Regions from separate parts of the Aquipuribacter hungaricus genome, predicted to be linked through region 2. Evidence: riboswitches for the same ligand, from Rfam matches in the RefSeq annotation. Region 2 holds a riboswitch; each other region holds the start of a gene.
The links. A riboswitch is a leader RNA that binds a small molecule or an ion and turns the genes downstream of it on or off. The one in region 2 is predicted to bind S-adenosylmethionine.

Region 1 (5,775 bases), on a different contig from region 2:
AGCTGGCGGGCCAGGTCCGTCCACAGCGACAGCTCGTCGTAGCGGTCCTGCTGGGCGCGGGGGTGGCGCCACAGCCCCTCCAGGATGTGGCCGGGCGTGGCCATGAGGAACGCGCTCAGCAGCAGCCGGGGACGCCCGGGTGCGCCGGGACCGGGCAAGGGGGCGGGGGCGGTACCGGGGTCGGGGGTGCTCACAGGCGCTTGTCCAGTCGTCGCACGGTCAGGGTCCCGGCGGCCTGCACCAGCTGGACGAGCACGATGATCACCACGACCGTCGCGACCATCACCCCCGTCTCGTAGCGGTAGTAGCCGTACCGGATGGCGAAGTCGCCGATGCCGCCGCCGCCGGCCAGGCCGGCGATCGCGGAGTACGAGATGAAGCTCACGACCATGATCGTGATGGAGCCGGCCAGGGCGGGCCGGGCCTCGACGAGCAGGACGCTCCACAGGGTGCGGACCTTGCCGGCGCCCAGGGAGCGTGCGGCCTCGACGACGCCGAGCGGGACCTGGAGCAGGTTCTGCTCGACGAAGCGGGCCAGGTAGGCGGCGGCGTTGACGGTCAGCGGCACGGTCACCGCGACCGTCCCCAGGCTGGTCCCGACCACGAGCCGGGTGATGGGGATCATGGCGATGAGCAGGATGATGAACGGGAACGACCGGACGACGTTGACGACCGTGTTGACCGCCCGGTAGACGAGCGGGCTCGGTGCCAGGCCACCGGGCCGGGTGGCGTACATGAGCATCCCGAGCGGGACGGCGACGAGCACCGCGAGCGGCACGGCGATGGCGACCATGAGGGCGGTCTCGCCGAGAGCGGCGCCCATCTCGGGCAGGACGTCGACGACGCGGGCGAGCTCGGCGCCCAGGCCTGCGGTCTCAGCCACGCTCCACCACCGCCTCCAGCCGGTCCAGCGAGACCGGGGCCCGCGGTGGGACGACGGCGTCGGGCTCGGTCCGGCCGTGGTCGACGGGGGCGAGCCGGATCTCGTCGTCGAGCAGGAAGCGGGCGATCTCGCTGCGCGGGGCCAGCGGGCTGCCGTCCAGGCGCAGGTGCTCGACGACCCGGCCGGACTCCATGACGGCGACGTCCCCGGCCAGGGCCTTGACGACGTTCATCTGGTGGGTGACCAGGACGATGGTGATGCCCAGGCGCTCGTTGACCTCCTTGAGGTACTGCAGCACCGTGATCGTCGTCTGCGGGTCGACCGCGCTGGTCGGCTCGTCGCACAGCAGCACCGACGGCTCGTTGGCCAGCGCCCGGGCGATCGCCACCCGCTGCTTCTGCCCGCCCGACAGCTTGGACGGGTAGGCGTCGGCCTTGTCGGACAGGTCGACGACCGCGAGGCTCCGGGCCACCTTGGCCGCGCGCCCTGCCTTGGGGGCACCCGCGACGCGGAGCGCGAGCTCGACGTTCTGGGCCGCGGTGAGGTTCTCCAGCAGGTTGAAGTGCTGGAAGATCATGCCGATCTTGGCCCGCCGGGCGCGCAGCTCGCGCTCCGGCAGCGTCGTCAGCTCCTCGCCGTCGACGACGACCGAGCCGCTGTCGGGCCGCTCGAGCAGGTTGACGGTGCGGACCAGGGTCGACTTGCCGGCACCGCTGAAGCCGATGATCCCCTGCACGGCGCCGCGCTCGACGTGCAGGTCGACGTCGTCGACGGCCGTCGTGGTGCCGCCGGCGGTGGTGAAGGTCTTCGTGACCCCGCGGAGGGTGATCACCCCTCGGTCCACCAGTCGGCGACCTGCTCCTGCGGGTCCTCGTCCCAGGGCAGCGGCGCCCAGTCGCCGTAGAAGTCGGTGTAGAACGCCCGCACCTCGTCGCTCTGGAACGCCTCGCGCAGCGCCTCGGTCTTCTCGGAGCCGACCGCGTCGGGGGCGCCGCCGAAGACGATCCGGTAGGGGATGGCGTCCAGGTCGTCCTCGAACAGCAGCGCGTCCTCGTTGGGGTCGAGCTCCATCTCGATGGCCTGGCGGATGAAGAGGAAGCCGGCGTCGACGTCGGGCAGGGTCTGCGTGAGCGTCTGCTGGTCGACCTCGACGAACTCGAAGCCGCGCGGGTTGTCGGTGATGTCCTCCTGGCTCGTGGAGACCACCTGGGCGCCCTCGGCGAGCTCGAGCAGCCCGGCCCCGGCGAGCAGGTGCAGCGCGCGGCCGTTGTTCGCCGGGTCGACGGGCAGCGCGATCCGGGCGCCGTCGGGCAGGTCCTCGATGCTGTCGTGCGTCACGGAGTACACGCCGGCGGGGGAGCCGACCGCGTAGAACAGCGGGACGACGTCGGTGCCGTTGTCGCGGTTGAACGTCTGCAGGTAGGCGCCGTGCTGGAAGAAGTTGAAGTCGAACTCCCCGGTGGAGACCGCGTTGTTCGGCTGCACGATGTCGGTGACGTACGTGATGTCGACGGTCCAGCCGTCGGCCTCGAGCGTCTCGGCGGCGATCTCGAGCGGGCCGGAGTAGGCCGGGGTGTCGGTCGCCACGACGGTGATCTCGCGGTCGCCCGCAGGGGCACCGCCGCCGGCGGACCCGGAGGCGGCGGGCTCGGCGGAGGAGGCCTCGCCGCCGGCGCCGCAGCCGGCCACGACGAGGGCGCCGACCAGCAGCCCGGTACCGAGGGCGGCGCGACGGGTGGTCGAGGGGCGGGGGGTGGTGCTCATGGGAGTCCTCCTGGGACGGGACGGGCTGGACCGGTGCGGGCCGGACCGGGTGTGCGGGCGGTGGGAGGTCAGGTGCGGGGTGCGGGCTGCGGGGCCGGGGGTGCGGTCGGGGGCTGCCGCCCGGCCCGGGGCGCGGGTGCGGACGTTCGCGGGGGGCCGGGGCTGCGCGCGGGACGGCGCCGCGGACGGTCGGCGGCACCCGCAGGGGTGCAGCCCACGTCGTCGTGGTGGCGGTGCCGGAGGGGTCCGGTCACCGGGTGCGCGGGGGTGCGGGCGGGGTCAGCCGCGACAGCGCGCGGTGCTCCCGGGCGGCAGCGGTCGGCGGGCGGGTGCGCTGGGCAGGGTCATGCCAGTCCTCCATCGGTCCTGACATGAGCACCTGTCCCGGGAGGCCCGGGATGGTTGCTGCGGCGTCGTCGAGTCAGGTCTCTCGGCCGCTCTGGATGGGTGGTGCTGGCGCGAAGGTAGCAGGGCGCCGGACGCTGTTGACGCACCGTGTCCACCAGTGGGACACCGCTGGTCGATGCTCGTGTCTACGGCTCGCTCGGTAACGCGCTAGACAGGCGTAGACGAGGCTCGCGACCGGCGGTGGATGCGGCCCCCGACACGCGATCGTGCCGTCTACGCGCTTCTCCTGCGGACGCTAGACAGCCGGATACGGTCCTGGCATGGACCCCGTCCGCAACCCCTACGCCCCCGGCGCCGGCCAGCGCCCGCCCGAGCTCGCCGGCCGCGACGGCGAGCTCGAGGCCTTCGAGGTCATGCTCACCAGGGTCGGGCGCGGCCGGCCGGAGCGGAGCATCGTCCTCACCGGCCTGCGGGGCGTGGGCAAGACCGTGCTGCTCAACACCCTGCGCTCGCAGGCGGTCCGGCGGGGCTGGGGGACGGGCAAGGTAGAGGCGCGCCCGGACCAGTCCCTGCGCCGCCCGCTGTCGGCGGCCCTGCACCTGGCCGTGCGGGAGCTGAGCGCCCCGGCCAGCGAGACCGAGCACGTCCTCGGTGTCCTCAAGTCCTTCGCGCTGCGTCACAACCAGGCCGACACCAAGGTGCGCGACCGGTGGCAGCCGGGCATCGACGTGCCCGTGGTCGCCGGGCGCGCGGACTCCGGCGACATGGAGATCGACCTCGTCGAGCTGCTCGTGGACATCGGGGGCCTCGCCGGCGACTGCGGCAAGGGCGTCGCGGTGTTCCTCGACGAGATGCAGGACCTGTCGGCGGAGGACGTGTCGGCGCTGTGCGCCGCCGCCCACGAGATCAGCCAGGCTGGGCTGCCGTTCGTCGTCGTCGGGGCGGGGCTGCCCCACCTCCCGGCGGTGCTGTCGGCGAGCAAGTCCTACAGCGAGCGGCTGTTCCGCTACGCCCGGATCGACCGGCTCGACCGCGAGGCCGCCGACCGCGCGCTCACCGCCCCGGCCAAGGAGGAGGACGCCGAGTTCACCCCCGACGCCCTGGACGCGATGTACGAGGCGACCGCGGGCTACCCGTACTTCGTCCAGGAGTACGGCAAGACCGTCTGGGACGTGGCGACGCGCAGCCCCGTCACCGCCGACGACGTCCGGGTCGCCGTGCCGATCGCGCAGTCGGAGCTGGCCGTGGGCTTCTTCGGCTCCCGCTACGAGCGCGCGACCCCGGCCGAGCGGGAGTACCTGCGCGCGATGGCCGACGTGCTCGCCCAGCCGCGCGACGCGACCGCGGACGAGGGCCTGGCCCGGGCCGACGGCGACGACGCCGTGCCGACGGCGGCCGTCGCCGCGCTGCTCGGCCGTAAGCCGCAGTCGCTGTCCCCGGCCCGGGACGCTCTCATCAAGAAGGGCCTGGTCTACAGCGCCGAGCGCGGCCGGATCGCCTTCTCGGTGCCGCACTTCGGGCGCTACCTCCGCCGGCAGGACGGCTGAGTGGCAGACTCCGCGCCGACGCCGTGCGGGTCGCCGGCGCGCCTCAGGGGGACCGTATGACGCACCGACCGATGCCCGTCGCCGCCGCGCTGCTCGCGTCCGTGCTGCTCGGCGGCTGCACCCTCGGGGGCTCCGAGGCCGACGACGACCCCACCGGTGCGGCGCCGGGGCCCGGCGAGGGCCAGACGCAGGAGATCGGGGAGACCGTCGACGTCCTGCTGGCGGCGGCCGGCACCGAGAGCGTCGACCTGTCCGGCGAGCTGCCGGTGGTCGCCACCCGGCCGGCGTCGAGCAGCTACGGCGACTTCGAGGTCGACCTCAACGGGGTCGCGGTGCAGGAGGAGCTGATGACCGTCGTCTTCACGCTGCGGGTCCTGCGCGTCAGCGACAGCATCTTCTCGGTGAACGACGTCTTCGACGACGGGACCACCCGCGAGGGGGACGAGAACGGGGTCACGGCGTACAGCACCGACGGCGTGTACGTGCTCGACCCGGCTGAGGCCACGCGCCACCTCGTCGCCTACGACTCCGAGGGCACGTGCGTCTGCGCGGTCGCGCTCAACAGCGGCGGCGGGCTGGAGGAGGGGGGCTCGAAGACGTTCTCGTCCACCTTCTCCGCCCCGCCCGAGAGCACGACGACGGTCGACGTGGTCATCCCCTCGGTGGGCGCCTTCACCGGCGTCACGCTCGAGCGGTGAGCCGGGGCCGCACCTCCGGCGCCGCCGGGTCTCTGCTCGCGGCCTCGGCCGCTGTCGCCGCGGTGTCGCTGGTCCTGGTGGCGGCCCCGGCCTGGTCGGGCAGCTCGCCGGAGCCGACCGGGGCTGCCCGCACCGCGGTGCCGCCGGCGGCCGCCACCGGGGACGGGGTCGTCGCCACCGTGGACGGCGTCACCGCCGCGGTCGAGGGCGTGGTCGCCGAGATCGTGCCCCGCACCGCCAGCGAGGACGGGGCGCTCGAGCAGCAGGGAGACGCCGAGTTCACCCTCGCCGGCGACGTGTACTTCGACAGCGGGTCGGCCGTCCTGCTGCCCCGGGCCACCGCCGACCTGGCCGCCGTGGCCGCGCAGGTGCAGGAGGCCGGGGTGACCGCGCTGCAGGTGGTCGGGCACACCGACACCGTGGGCTCGGACGAGAGCAACCAGGTCCTCAGCGAGGCCCGGGCGGCCTCGGTCGTCGCCGCTCTGCAGCCGCAGCTGCCCGGGGTCACCCTCGTCGCCGAGGGCCGCGGGGAGAC
Region 2 (4,660 bases):
CGGCCCGGCCTGTCGGTCGCCCGGGCGGGCCGGGGACCCGAGGGGCACCGGCGCGCCAGGCGCCCGCTCAGGCGCCGCAGCGGGCCCGGCGCACCTCGTCGTCGTGGGCGCTGCCCCCGAGCACCTGCGACAGCACGCCGGCCACGGCCGCGGTCTCCACGAGGAACCCGTCGTGGCCGTACCGGGAGGGCACGGTGACCAGCCGCGCGCCGGGGACGTGCGCCGCGACGTGCTCCTGCTGCTCCAGCGGGTACAGCCGGTCCGAGCTGATCCCCACGACGGTCGTGGCCGCGGTGACCCGTGCCAGGGCCGCCTCCGTGCCGCCGCGGCCCCGGCCGACGTCGTGGCTGTTCATGGCCCGGGTGAGGGTGACGTAGGAGGCGGCGTCGAAGCGGCGCGCGAGCTTGCCCGCCTGGTGGTCGAGGTAGGACTCCACCGCGTAGCGCCCGCCGGTGCCCGGGTCCTCCCCCGGCTGCGGGTCGCGGCCGAACCGGCTGTCCATCTCCTCGCGCGAGCGGTAGGTCACGTGGGCGATGCGCCGGGCGACGCCGAGGCCCTCGACCGGGCCCTCGCCGCCCGCGGCGTGGTAGTCCCCGCCCAGCCAGGCGGGGTCGGAGGTGATGGCGGCCAGCTGCGGGGCGCACCACGCGATCTGGTCGCCGGAGGCGGCGGCGGTGCTGGCGAGCACGACGAGCGAGGCGACGCGCTCGGGCGAGGTGACGCCCCACTCCAGCGCGCGCATCCCGCCCATGGACCCGCCCACGACCAGCGCCCAGCGACGGATGCCGAGCGCGTCGGCCAGCAGCGCCTCCGCCGCGACCTGGTCCCGGACGGTGACCGCGGGGAACCGGCTCCCCCAGGCCCGGCCGTCGGGGTCCGGGCTGCCGGGGCCGGTGGTCCCCTGGCAGCCGCCGAGCACGTTGGGTGCGACGACGAACCAGCGCGAGGTGTCCACGGCGAGGCCGTCGCCGACGACCCCTCCCCACCACCCGGGCGAGGGGTGCCCGGGGCCGACCGGGCCGACGACGTGGGAGTCGCCGGTGAGGGCGTGCAGGACGAGGACGGCGTTCTCCACGGTGCCGTCGGGCCCGGTGCGCGGGGTGCCCCACGACTCGTAGGCCACGCGCACCCCGGGGATCGTCGGCCCGTGCTCGGTGCGCACGTCGCCGACGTCGACGAACGTCCGTCCGCCGACCGGGTCCCCGTCCTGCCACGCCCGCACGCTCAGGCTCCCTTCGCCGCCCGGAAGCCCGCCTCGAGGTCGGCGAGGATGTCGTCGATGTGCTCCAGGCCGACCGAGAGCCGCACGAGCCCCGGGGTGACGCCGCTGGCGGCCTGCTCGGCCTCGCTGAGCTGGCTGTGCGTCGTCGAGGCGGGGTGGATGACGAGGCTGCGCACGTCGCCGATGTTCGCGACGTGGCTGTGCAGCTCGAGGCCCTCGACGAACCGCCGGCCCGCCTCCAGGCCGCCGGCGATCTCGAAGGCGAGCACCGACCCGGAGCCGCGCGGCGTGTACTTGGCCGCCCGCTCGTGCCACGGGCTGCTCGGCAGGCTGGCGTAGGCGACGCGCTCCACGTCCTCGCGCGCCTCCAGCCACGAGGCCACGGCGTGGGCGTTGGAGACGTGCCGCTCCATCCGCAGGCTCAGCGTCTCGATCCCCTGGGCGATGAGGAAGGCGTTGAACGGGCTCACGGCGGCGCCGAGGTCGCGCAGCAGCTGCACCCGGGCCTTGAGGACGTAGGCGAGGTTGGCGCCCAGGGGGCTGCCGACGCCGAGGTCGCGGGCGTACACCAGGCCGTTGTAGCTCGGGTCCGGGGTGTTGAACCCGGGGAACTTCTCCGGCTGGGCGGCGTAGTCGAACCGGCCGCCGTCGACGATGGCCCCGGCGACGACGGTGCCGTGCCCGCCCAGGAACTTGGTCGCCGAGTGCACGACGACGTCGGCGCCGTGCTCCAGGGGCCGCAGCAGGAACGGGGTCGCCACGGTGTTGTCGACGATGAGCGGCACGCCGGCCTCGTGGGCCACCGAGGACACGCCCTCGATGTCGAGGACGTCCTGGTAGGGGTTGGAGATCGTCTCCCCGTAGAACGCCTTCGTCTCCGGGCGCACCGCGGCGCGCCAGCTGTCCAGGTCGTCCGGGTCCTCGACGAACGACACCGAGATGCCGAGCTTGGGCAGCGAGTAGTGCAGGAGGTTGTACGTCCCGCCGTACAGCCGGGGGCTGGCCACGACGTGGTCGCCGGCCTCGGCGACGTTGAGGATGGCGAGGGTCTCCGCGGCCTGGCCGCTGGAGACCAGGAGCGCGGCGGCGCCGCCCTCGAGGCTGGCGATGCGCTGCTCGACCGCGTCCTGGGTCGGGTTCATGATCCGGGTGTAGATGTTGCCGAACTCCTTGAGCGCGAACAGGTTCTCCGCGTGCTCGGTGGAGCTGAAGGCGTAGGACGTCGTGGCGTAGATCGGCAGGGCGCGGGCGCCCGTGCTGGGGTCCGGCTGCTGGCCGGCGTGGATCTGGCGGGTCTCGAAGGACCAGGCGTCGTTCACGGTGGAGACCTCCCGGGGTCGGGTCGAGGTCGGGCAGCGAGGGGGGACCTGGGGTCCGGTGCCGCGGCCGGGGGCGCAGGGCGCGCCGGCCGGGTGCGGGCAGCGGGGGCCGGCGGCGCCGTGGGCGCGGTCGGCAGGGGCTGCACCGGGTCGGCCCGTGGGCCGTCGTGCACGCGTCAGCCGCGACAGCCGGTCATGTAGACCTCCCGTGGTCACCGGGGCCCGGACGGGCCCGCGCTTGCCGGCACCGGGCGGTGACGGCCAGGTCCTCACCCGGGGCACCCCACCGCGGAGGAGGGTTGCCGACCAGCGAGCCGGGGCTTGTCGCTGGTACTCATGACCTGCGCGGAGACTACGTCACGCCCACGACGGGCCGCCAGGCGTCCGCACGCCGAGACCCGCCCGGCGCGCCCCCCGGGCCACGGTGGGCGGCCGCCGGCGCCGGTCGTGCCCTAGAGCGTGAGCGCCGGGGTGACGACGGTCCGGCCCTGGTCGACGTCCAGCACCAGCTGCAGGTGCCCCGGCCGGACGAGGGGCACGGCGAAGCGGCCGGTGCTGTCGCTCTGCAGCTCGCTGGTGCCGTCGGCGGTGCGGACCTGCACCCGCCGGCGCCCGCCGGGGGCGACCCAGGCGTCGACCCGGGACCCGCCCTCGACGTCGCTGAGGGCGAGCATGACGGTGAGGGAGTCGCTGCCGAAGGTCACGGTGCGGACCTGGTCGCCGCGGCTGCCCACCGCCTCGTTCTGCTCGGCGGTCAGCCGCATGAGCTCCAGCTCGAGGTCGAGGTCCGACGACGTCAGCTCCTCGACCTGCAGCGCGAAGGCGACCCGGTCGGCCAGACCGGCGGGCACCGGGTCGGCCGCCTCCCACATCGCCCGCAGCTGCTCCGGGCCCGGCCCGGTGCTGCCCTGGTCCTGCTCCGGGGCGCTGCTCACGTGACCCACCGCCCCTCGTCGCCCAGGTCCTCGCGGAGCTTCTTCAGGCACCGGCCCCGCGTCGGGCCGATGCTGCCCAGGGGCATCCCCAGGTCGACCGACAGGGTCGCGTAGTCCGGCCGGTCGGAGAACGCGACGACGCGCAGCAGCCGCTGGCACCGCTCGGACAGCCGGCCGACCGCCTCCCACAGCCGTCTGGCGCTCTCCTGCTCCACCACGACCGCGGCCGGCCCGGGTGCGGGGTCCGGGCTCGCGGCCAGCACGGGGCCGGGGTCGTCGACGGAGGTGAGGGCGGACGCCGCGGTGCGGGCCGCGTCGCGGCGCACGGTGACCAGCAGCCACGCCATCACGGCCTGCGGGTCCCGCACCTGGTCGCGACGGCGTGCCAGCGCCAGCCAGGCGTTCTGCACGACGTCCTCGGCCGTGGCCCGGTCCAGGCGGTAGGCCCGGGCGGTGTGCCAGAGCGTGGGGGTGAGCAGGGAGACCAGCTCGGAGCTCGCCGTGGCGTCGCCCTCGGTCCAGCGCCGGAACAGCCGGGCCGCGGCGTCCGCGGTGCGGTGCCGGGTCGGGTCCGGTTCCTCGGCGGCCCGACCCGCCGCGCCGGACGGGTCGGTGGTGCCCGCCGCGCCGGTCGTGCCCTGTCCCTCGGACGGACCCGGCGCCTCGGACGGGCCCGGCGGCGGGACCGGCGGCGGGACGAGCCGTCCCGGCCCGGCCTGCTCCGGCGGCAGCGTCACCTCGTGGCCCGTCCGCACGGACAGGCCCAGGCCTGCGTCCGCGGTGGGGGCTGTGCCCTCGCTGACCATGGTTCCTCCCGGTCCCCGGCCGCACCGGGGCGCCGGCGTGGGATGGGTCGCCGGGCGGGTGCGGGACCCCGCCGAGGCTAGCCGCTGCCCCCTCACGACCACCACCACCGGACCATGCCCCCAGGAGGCCGGCGGCGGCCGCCTGATACCCGACCGCCGGCCCGGGCCCGCAGGGAGGTCACCGGCCGGTGTCCCAGGAGGCCCCGCCGGACCTGCCGCCCACCGTCCACGGCGCGCCGAGGCCGCCGTCCAGCGCGCGGAGCACGAGCCGGGCCAGGGGCTGCGTGGGGTCCAGGGACAGCGCCCGCCCGCCGAGGACCGACGCTGCCGTCCCCTCCCCCGCCACCCACGCCAGCCAGGAGTGCCCGGCCAGGACCT
Region 3 (5,775 bases), on a different contig from region 2:
GGCGGCGCAGGACGAGCACGGCGACGTTGACCGCCGCGAACACGACGAGCAGGAGCATGACGACCGTGGCCGCGAGGGTAGCCAGGCTGCCGGTGGCCACGAGCAGGCCCGCGACGACGGTGGTGACGACCACGGCGACCGCCGGGGTGCCGCGGCCCTCGCCGCGGTCGACGAACGCGGTCCGGCCCAGCACCGAGGGCAGCAGCCGCTCCCGGGCCATCCCGTAGGTGAGCCGCGACGCCATGATCATGGTGAGCAGGGCGCCGTTGGCGACCGCGACGAGCGCGATGACGGCGAACGCCTGGGCGGGGATCCCCACCGGCGAGGCGGCGACGACGTCGAGCAGCGGGGCGTCGGAGGAGCCCGCACCGCCCGGGGTGGCCACGGACACCGCGAGGCCGACGAGCACGTAGAGCACGCCCGCGACGAGCAGGGCGGTGATCAGGGCGCGCGGGTAGTCCCGGCGGGGGTCGCGGGCCTCCTCGGCGATGTTGGCGGACACCTCGAAGCCGACGAAGGAGTAGAACGCGACGGTCGAGGCCGCGAGGACCGCGCTGGCGCCGGCCCAGCCGGGCTCGAGCTGGACCGCCTGCGAGAGGTCCCCGCCGCCGCTGCCGAGCACGGTGGCCGCCAGGACGACGACGAGGACGAGGCCGCCGACCTCGACGAGTGTCATGACGACGTTGGCGCGCAGCGAGTCGCGGATGCCGCGCAGGTTGAGGGCCATGACGACGGCGAGGAACGCCAGCGCCACCGGGACGCGCGGCAGGTCGACGATCTGGGCCAGGTAGTCCCCGGCGAAGGCCAGCGACAGGGCGGCCGCGGACACCACGCCCGCCGACAGCATCGCGAAGCCGACGAGGAACGACAGCACCGGGCGGCCGAAGGCGTGCTGGACGAAGACCGCGGCCCCGCCCGCGCGCGGGAACCGGGTGACCAGCTCGGCGTAGCTGAGCGCCGTGAGCAGGGCCATGCCCAGCGCCACCAGCAGCGGCACCCAGACGGCGCCGCCCACCTCGGCGGCCACCGTGCCGACCAGCGCGTAGATCCCCGCCCCCAGGACGTCGCCGAGGATGAAGAGCAGCAGCAGCCGCGGGCCGATGCTGCGGCGCAGCCCCTCGCCGGACCCGTCCGGGCCGGGAGTGCCGCCGTCGGGACGGGGTCCGGTGCCGCTGCCGGCCGGGGTGGAGGCGCTCGCGCCGGAGGTGGTGGGAGCGCTTGCCCCGGGAGGTGTGGTCACGCGCCCTGCCTACCTGCTCCAAGGTCGCGGGGCACCCCGGCGCAGGCCGGGGCACCCCCGGCCGGTGCTCAGGCGGGGCTGGTCGCTGGGCTGCTGGCAGGGCTGCTGGCAGGGCTGCTGGCAGGGCTCGTGGCGGCGCTCGTGGCGGGGCTCGCAGCCGGGCCGGTGCGCTGCGGGACGACCGTCCAGCCCGGTGCGGGACGCCCGACGTGGGGCCCCTGGACCAGGTGCACGCCGGCGCCGCGCAGCGCCTGCAGGTCCGCGGCGGAGTCGACGCCCTCGGCGCAGACCCGGGCACCGGCGGTGTCGGCGAGCCGGACCACGAGCTCGAGCAGCTGCAGCCGGACCGGGTCGCCCGCGCAGCCGACGACGACCGCCCGGTCGACCTTGACGACCGCGGGCCGTACCTCCAGCAGCAGTCCGATGTCGCCCCGGCCGGCGCCGAGGTCGTCGACGGCCAGCACCGCCCCGCGGCCTCGGAGGGTGGCCAGCGCCTCGTCCCGGGACAGCGAGCCGACCGGCAGGCGGGGCTGCGCGGCGGGGGGCAGGTCCTCGACGAGCTCGACGACCAGGCCGGCGAGGTCGGCGGGGACCGCGTCCCAGAACCGGGCCGAGCAGGCGGCCGCCGTGCTCAGGTGGACGAACAGCTCGGAGTCCTCGGGGCGGCCGGGGACGGCGACGGCGCGGCGGAGCAGGTGCGCCTCCAGAAGGTCGCCGTAGCCCTCCTCGTGCGCCCGGCGCAGCACCCGGCGCACGTCGGCGTCGTGGGCGAACCGGGCGGAGGCCTCGTGGCCGACCAGGCGCCCGTCGGGCGCGCCGACGATGGGCTGGAGGACGACGCGCGTGTCCTCGGCCCAGGTGGGCAGCTCGGGCGACGGCCCGCCGGCGGAGGCGGCGACCACGCGGTCGCGGCCGAGGCGCTTGGCCTCGTACAGGGCGGTGTCCGCCGCGCCGACCGCCGCGTCGGGGTCGGTGGCCGGGTCCCACACCGCGACGCCGGCCGAGAACGACTGCGACCCCGGCGTGACCCACCGCAGGTCGTCCACGAGCCGGCACGCCGTCGCGCTGTCGGTGCCGGGCAGCAGGACCGCGAACTCCTCGCCGCCGTACCGGGCGAGGAAGCCTCCGTGGGCCTCGAGCTCGGCGGTCCACGCGGTGGCCGCCTCGCGCAGGAGCCGGTCCCCGGCCTGGTGGCCGTGCTGGTCGTTGTAGCGCTTGAACCGGTCGAGGTCGAGCAGGCTGACGGCGAGCGGCTCGCCGGTGTCACGGGCGACGGCGCAGGCGCGGGACAGCTCGTGGTCCCAGGTGCGCCGGTTCGGCACGCCCGTGAGGCCGTCGACCCTGGCCAGGGCGGACAGCTGCACCGCCTGCACCTGGACCTGCTCCAGCAGCCCGCCCATCCGGGCCAGGACGAGCAGGGACAGGACGACCGCCCCGACGGCGGTGGCCTCCCAGGCCACGTCGTCGTCCGCCCAGCCGTCGGCCACCAGCGTCGCCGCGGGCAGCGTCGAGGCCACCGCGAGGGCGACCATGCGGCCCCGGGTGACGCGGGCGCGCTGGCGGGGGGCCGGCTCGGTGACCAGCAGCATCGAGGGGTGGCAGGTGGACACCGCGACGAGGACGTACGACGCGAGCCACAGCGCGTCCGTCCACGGCGCCTGGAAGCCGGGGCCGGAGAGGACGGTGCCCGCGTTCCACGCCGCGTCCGCGCCCCAGGTGGTGAGCAGCGCCCACACCAGCGCCCGGTAGGAGCCCGTGCGGGCGCCGGGGGTGGCCAGCAGGCGCGCGAGGACGGCGAGGAGGAACAGGTCGAGCAGGGGGTAGGCCGAGGCGACGAGCTTGCCGCCGAGCGTGAGGCCGGAGTCGACGGCCGCCGGCGCGACGAGGAACACCCACGTCGGCACCGCGACGCCCGCGGCGACGATGGCGGCGTCGAGCACCGCGGTCCGGTCGCGGCCGGCGCCCCGGGTGCGGGCCAGCATGAGCGTGCCGACCGCCAGACAGACGTAGCCGAGGAGGTAGAAGATGTCCGACACCGCGGGGAAGACCTCGAGGCCGAGCACGTTGTTCTCCGTGGTCCACACCGCGTCGCCGGCGACCCAGGCGCTGAACCCGGCCAGCACCCAGCGCCAGGCCCAGGGCCGCTGCGGGGCCGCGCGGACCAGGCTCACCCAGGCCAGCACCAGCGACAGCGTGGCGACCACCTCGTACAGGCCGACGACGCCGGTCGTGACCGCGCCGCGGGTCACGAGGTTGGCGGCGACGCCGAGGGCGAGCAGGCCGCAGGCTGCCTGGCTGGGGGTGGGCACGAGCCTGGATCGTCGCGGCGAGGGCCCGGCCCGAGGTCCCGGCGGCCGGTGCACCCGAACGGACGACGCGGCGTCCGCATCCCGGACGGCAGGTTGACAGCCCGGACGCTGCTCCGCTGTCCTGCACGTCAACATCCAGAGCGACCGAGAGACCTGGCTCGTCGACGTCGCAGCAACCTCCCCGCGGGGAACGGTGCTACCGCCAGGACCGATGGGAGCCCCCTGTGCGCACGCCGACCACCGCCTGGTCCGACCTCGTCGTCGACCTGCACCGCTGCTGCACCAGCAGCATGTGCCGCCCCTGCTGAGGCGCACCACCCCCGCACCACCCGGCCGCACCACCTGCCGCCGCGTCCCGCGCGCGCCGCGGTGGCACCCCGCGGCACCCCGCGCGACGTCGCGCACCCCCACCCCAGCAGGGCCGCGAGGCCGCACCCGGGCACCCCCCGGCGAGCGCCCGCGGCCACCGACACCAGGAGAGACCGTGCCCGAGCACGCCCGCCCCAGCGCCACCGCCCGTCCCACCGCCACCCGTCCCACCCCTGCCGGTCCCGCCGCCACCCGTCCCGGCACCACGGACCACCACCACGACCGTCAGGACCGTCACGACCGGGCCCCCGGCTTCGCCACCGAGCAGGTCCACGGCGGGGAGGCCCCCGAGGACGGCTTCGGCGCCCGCGTCACGCCGGTCCACCTGACGGCGGGGTTCGTCTTCGACTCCTTCGCCCACGCCCGGGCCCGCTTCGCCGGCGAGGACGACGGCTACACCTACACGCGGATCGGCAACCCCACGGTGGCCGCGCTGGAGCGGCGCCTGGCCCGGCTCGAGGGCGGGGCCGAGGCGGTCGTCGTGGGCAGCGGCCAGGCCGCCGTCACCGTCGCGCTGCTGGGCCTGCTGCAGGCCGGGGACCACCTGCTCGCGGCGAGCACGATCTACGAGGGCTCCCGCGGGCTGTTCCTGGAGAACTTCGCCCGGTTCGGCATCGAGGTCGACCTGGTCGAGGACCCCACCGACCTCGACGCGTGGCGCGCGCTGGTCCGGCCCACCACCCGGGCGCTGTTCGGGGAGTCGATCAGCAACCCCACGAACGTCGTCCTCGACGTCGCGGGCGTCGCCGGGGTCGCCCACGAGGCCGGCGTCCCGCTCGTCGTGGACTCCACGCTGGCCACCCCGTACCTGCTGCGCCCGCTCGAGCACGGCGCCGACGTCGTCGTGCACTCGGCCAGCAAGTTCCTCGCCGGGCACGGCGCCTCCCTGGGCGGCGCCCTGGTCGTGGCCGAGCACGTCGTCGCGGACCCCCGGCTGTTCGCCCACCTCGTCGAGCCGTCGGCGCTGCTGGGCGGTCGCAGCTGGACCGACGTCCACGGCTCCCGCGCGTACGTCGCCTACGCCCGGGCGGTCATCGCGTCCCGGCTGGGTCCGACGATCTCCCCGCTCAACGCCTTCCTCGTCCAGCAGGGCCTGCAGACGCTGTCGCTGCGGCTGCGCCAGCACTGCGCCGGGGCGCTGGCCGTCGCGGGCTGGCTCGCGGCCCGCCCGGAGGTCGCCTCGGTCCGCTACGCCGGCCTGCCGGGCGACCCGTCGGCCGACCTGGCCGCCCGCTACCTGCCCCGCGGGGCCGGGTCGGTGCTGTGCGTCACCCTGCACGGCGGGGAGGCCGCCGCGGAGCGCTTCGTCGACGGGGTGCGGCTGTTCAGCCGGATGACGCACCTGGGCGACGTCCGCTCCCTCGTCCTGCACCCGGCGAGCACCACGCACGCCCACCGCGACCCGGCGGAGCTGGCTGCCGCCGGCATCCACCCCGGGACGGTCCGGCTGTCGATCGGCACCGAGGAGCCCGAGGACCTGCTCGCCGACCTCGAGGGCGCGCTCGCCGCCGTCCGTGGCGAGCCCCTCCCGCCGGCCCGCCCCGCCCTGGGCACCGCGGACGGCACGGACGAGCTGGACGAGCTGGACGAGGCCGACGGGGCCGGCTGGCCCGACGGGTCACGCTGGGCCGACGCAGCGCACCTGTCGGGGCTGGTCGGGGCCCTGGCGTGAGCAGGCTGCAGCACCTGGGCTGGTTCTTCTCCAGCGGCTTCCGGCCGCAGGCGTGGGGCCGTCCCGAGCACCGGTGGGGCTACCGCTGGCAGGAGCCGCGGCTCTACCAGCACAGCGTGCGGGAGCTCGAGCAGGCCGGGCTCGACCTGGTCGTCATGGAGGACGCGGTCTCCCTCGGCAGCCCG

Region 1: linked by a shared signal. The riboswitch ahead of WCS02_RS05850 (MetQ/NlpA family ABC transporter substrate-binding protein) and the one ahead of WCS02_RS17525 (bifunctional o-acetylhomoserine/o-acetylserine sulfhydrylase) in region 2 are both predicted to bind S-adenosylmethionine.
Region 3: linked by a shared signal. The riboswitch ahead of WCS02_RS08985 (O-acetylhomoserine aminocarboxypropyltransferase/cysteine synthase family protein) and the one ahead of WCS02_RS17525 (bifunctional o-acetylhomoserine/o-acetylserine sulfhydrylase) in region 2 are both predicted to bind S-adenosylmethionine.

What each region holds. Positions count from the first base shown of each region.
Region 1 is NZ_JBBEOI010000026.1:18,148-23,922, forward strand. It holds gene WCS02_RS05835 (LLM class flavin-dependent oxidoreductase) at 1-194, opposite strand, end outside; gene WCS02_RS05840 (methionine ABC transporter permease) at 191-883, opposite strand; gene WCS02_RS05845 (methionine ABC transporter ATP-binding protein) at 876-1,715, opposite strand; gene WCS02_RS05850 (MetQ/NlpA family ABC transporter substrate-binding protein) at 1,712-2,647, opposite strand; SAM riboswitch class I at 3,002-3,097, opposite strand; gene WCS02_RS05855 (ATP-binding protein) at 3,316-4,542, shown strand; gene WCS02_RS05860 (hypothetical protein) at 4,599-5,240, shown strand; gene WCS02_RS05865 (OmpA family protein) at 5,237-5,775, shown strand, end outside.
Region 2 is NZ_JBBEOI010000257.1:13-4,672, forward strand. It holds gene metX (homoserine O-acetyltransferase MetX) at 68-1,222, opposite strand; gene WCS02_RS17525 (bifunctional o-acetylhomoserine/o-acetylserine sulfhydrylase) at 1,225-2,541, opposite strand; SAM riboswitch class IV at 2,771-2,883, opposite strand; gene WCS02_RS17530 (hypothetical protein) at 2,994-3,476, opposite strand; gene WCS02_RS17535 (RNA polymerase sigma factor) at 3,473-4,282, opposite strand; partial or broken gene WCS02_RS17540 (DUF4192 family protein) at 4,461-4,660, opposite strand, start outside.
Region 3 is NZ_JBBEOI010000062.1:9,569-15,343, reverse strand. It holds gene WCS02_RS08995 (APC family permease) at 1-1,240, opposite strand, end outside; gene WCS02_RS08990 (diguanylate cyclase domain-containing protein) at 1,309-3,549, opposite strand; SAM riboswitch class I at 3,678-3,765, shown strand; gene WCS02_RS08985 (O-acetylhomoserine aminocarboxypropyltransferase/cysteine synthase family protein) at 4,034-5,590, shown strand; gene WCS02_RS08980 (LLM class flavin-dependent oxidoreductase) at 5,587-5,775, shown strand, end outside.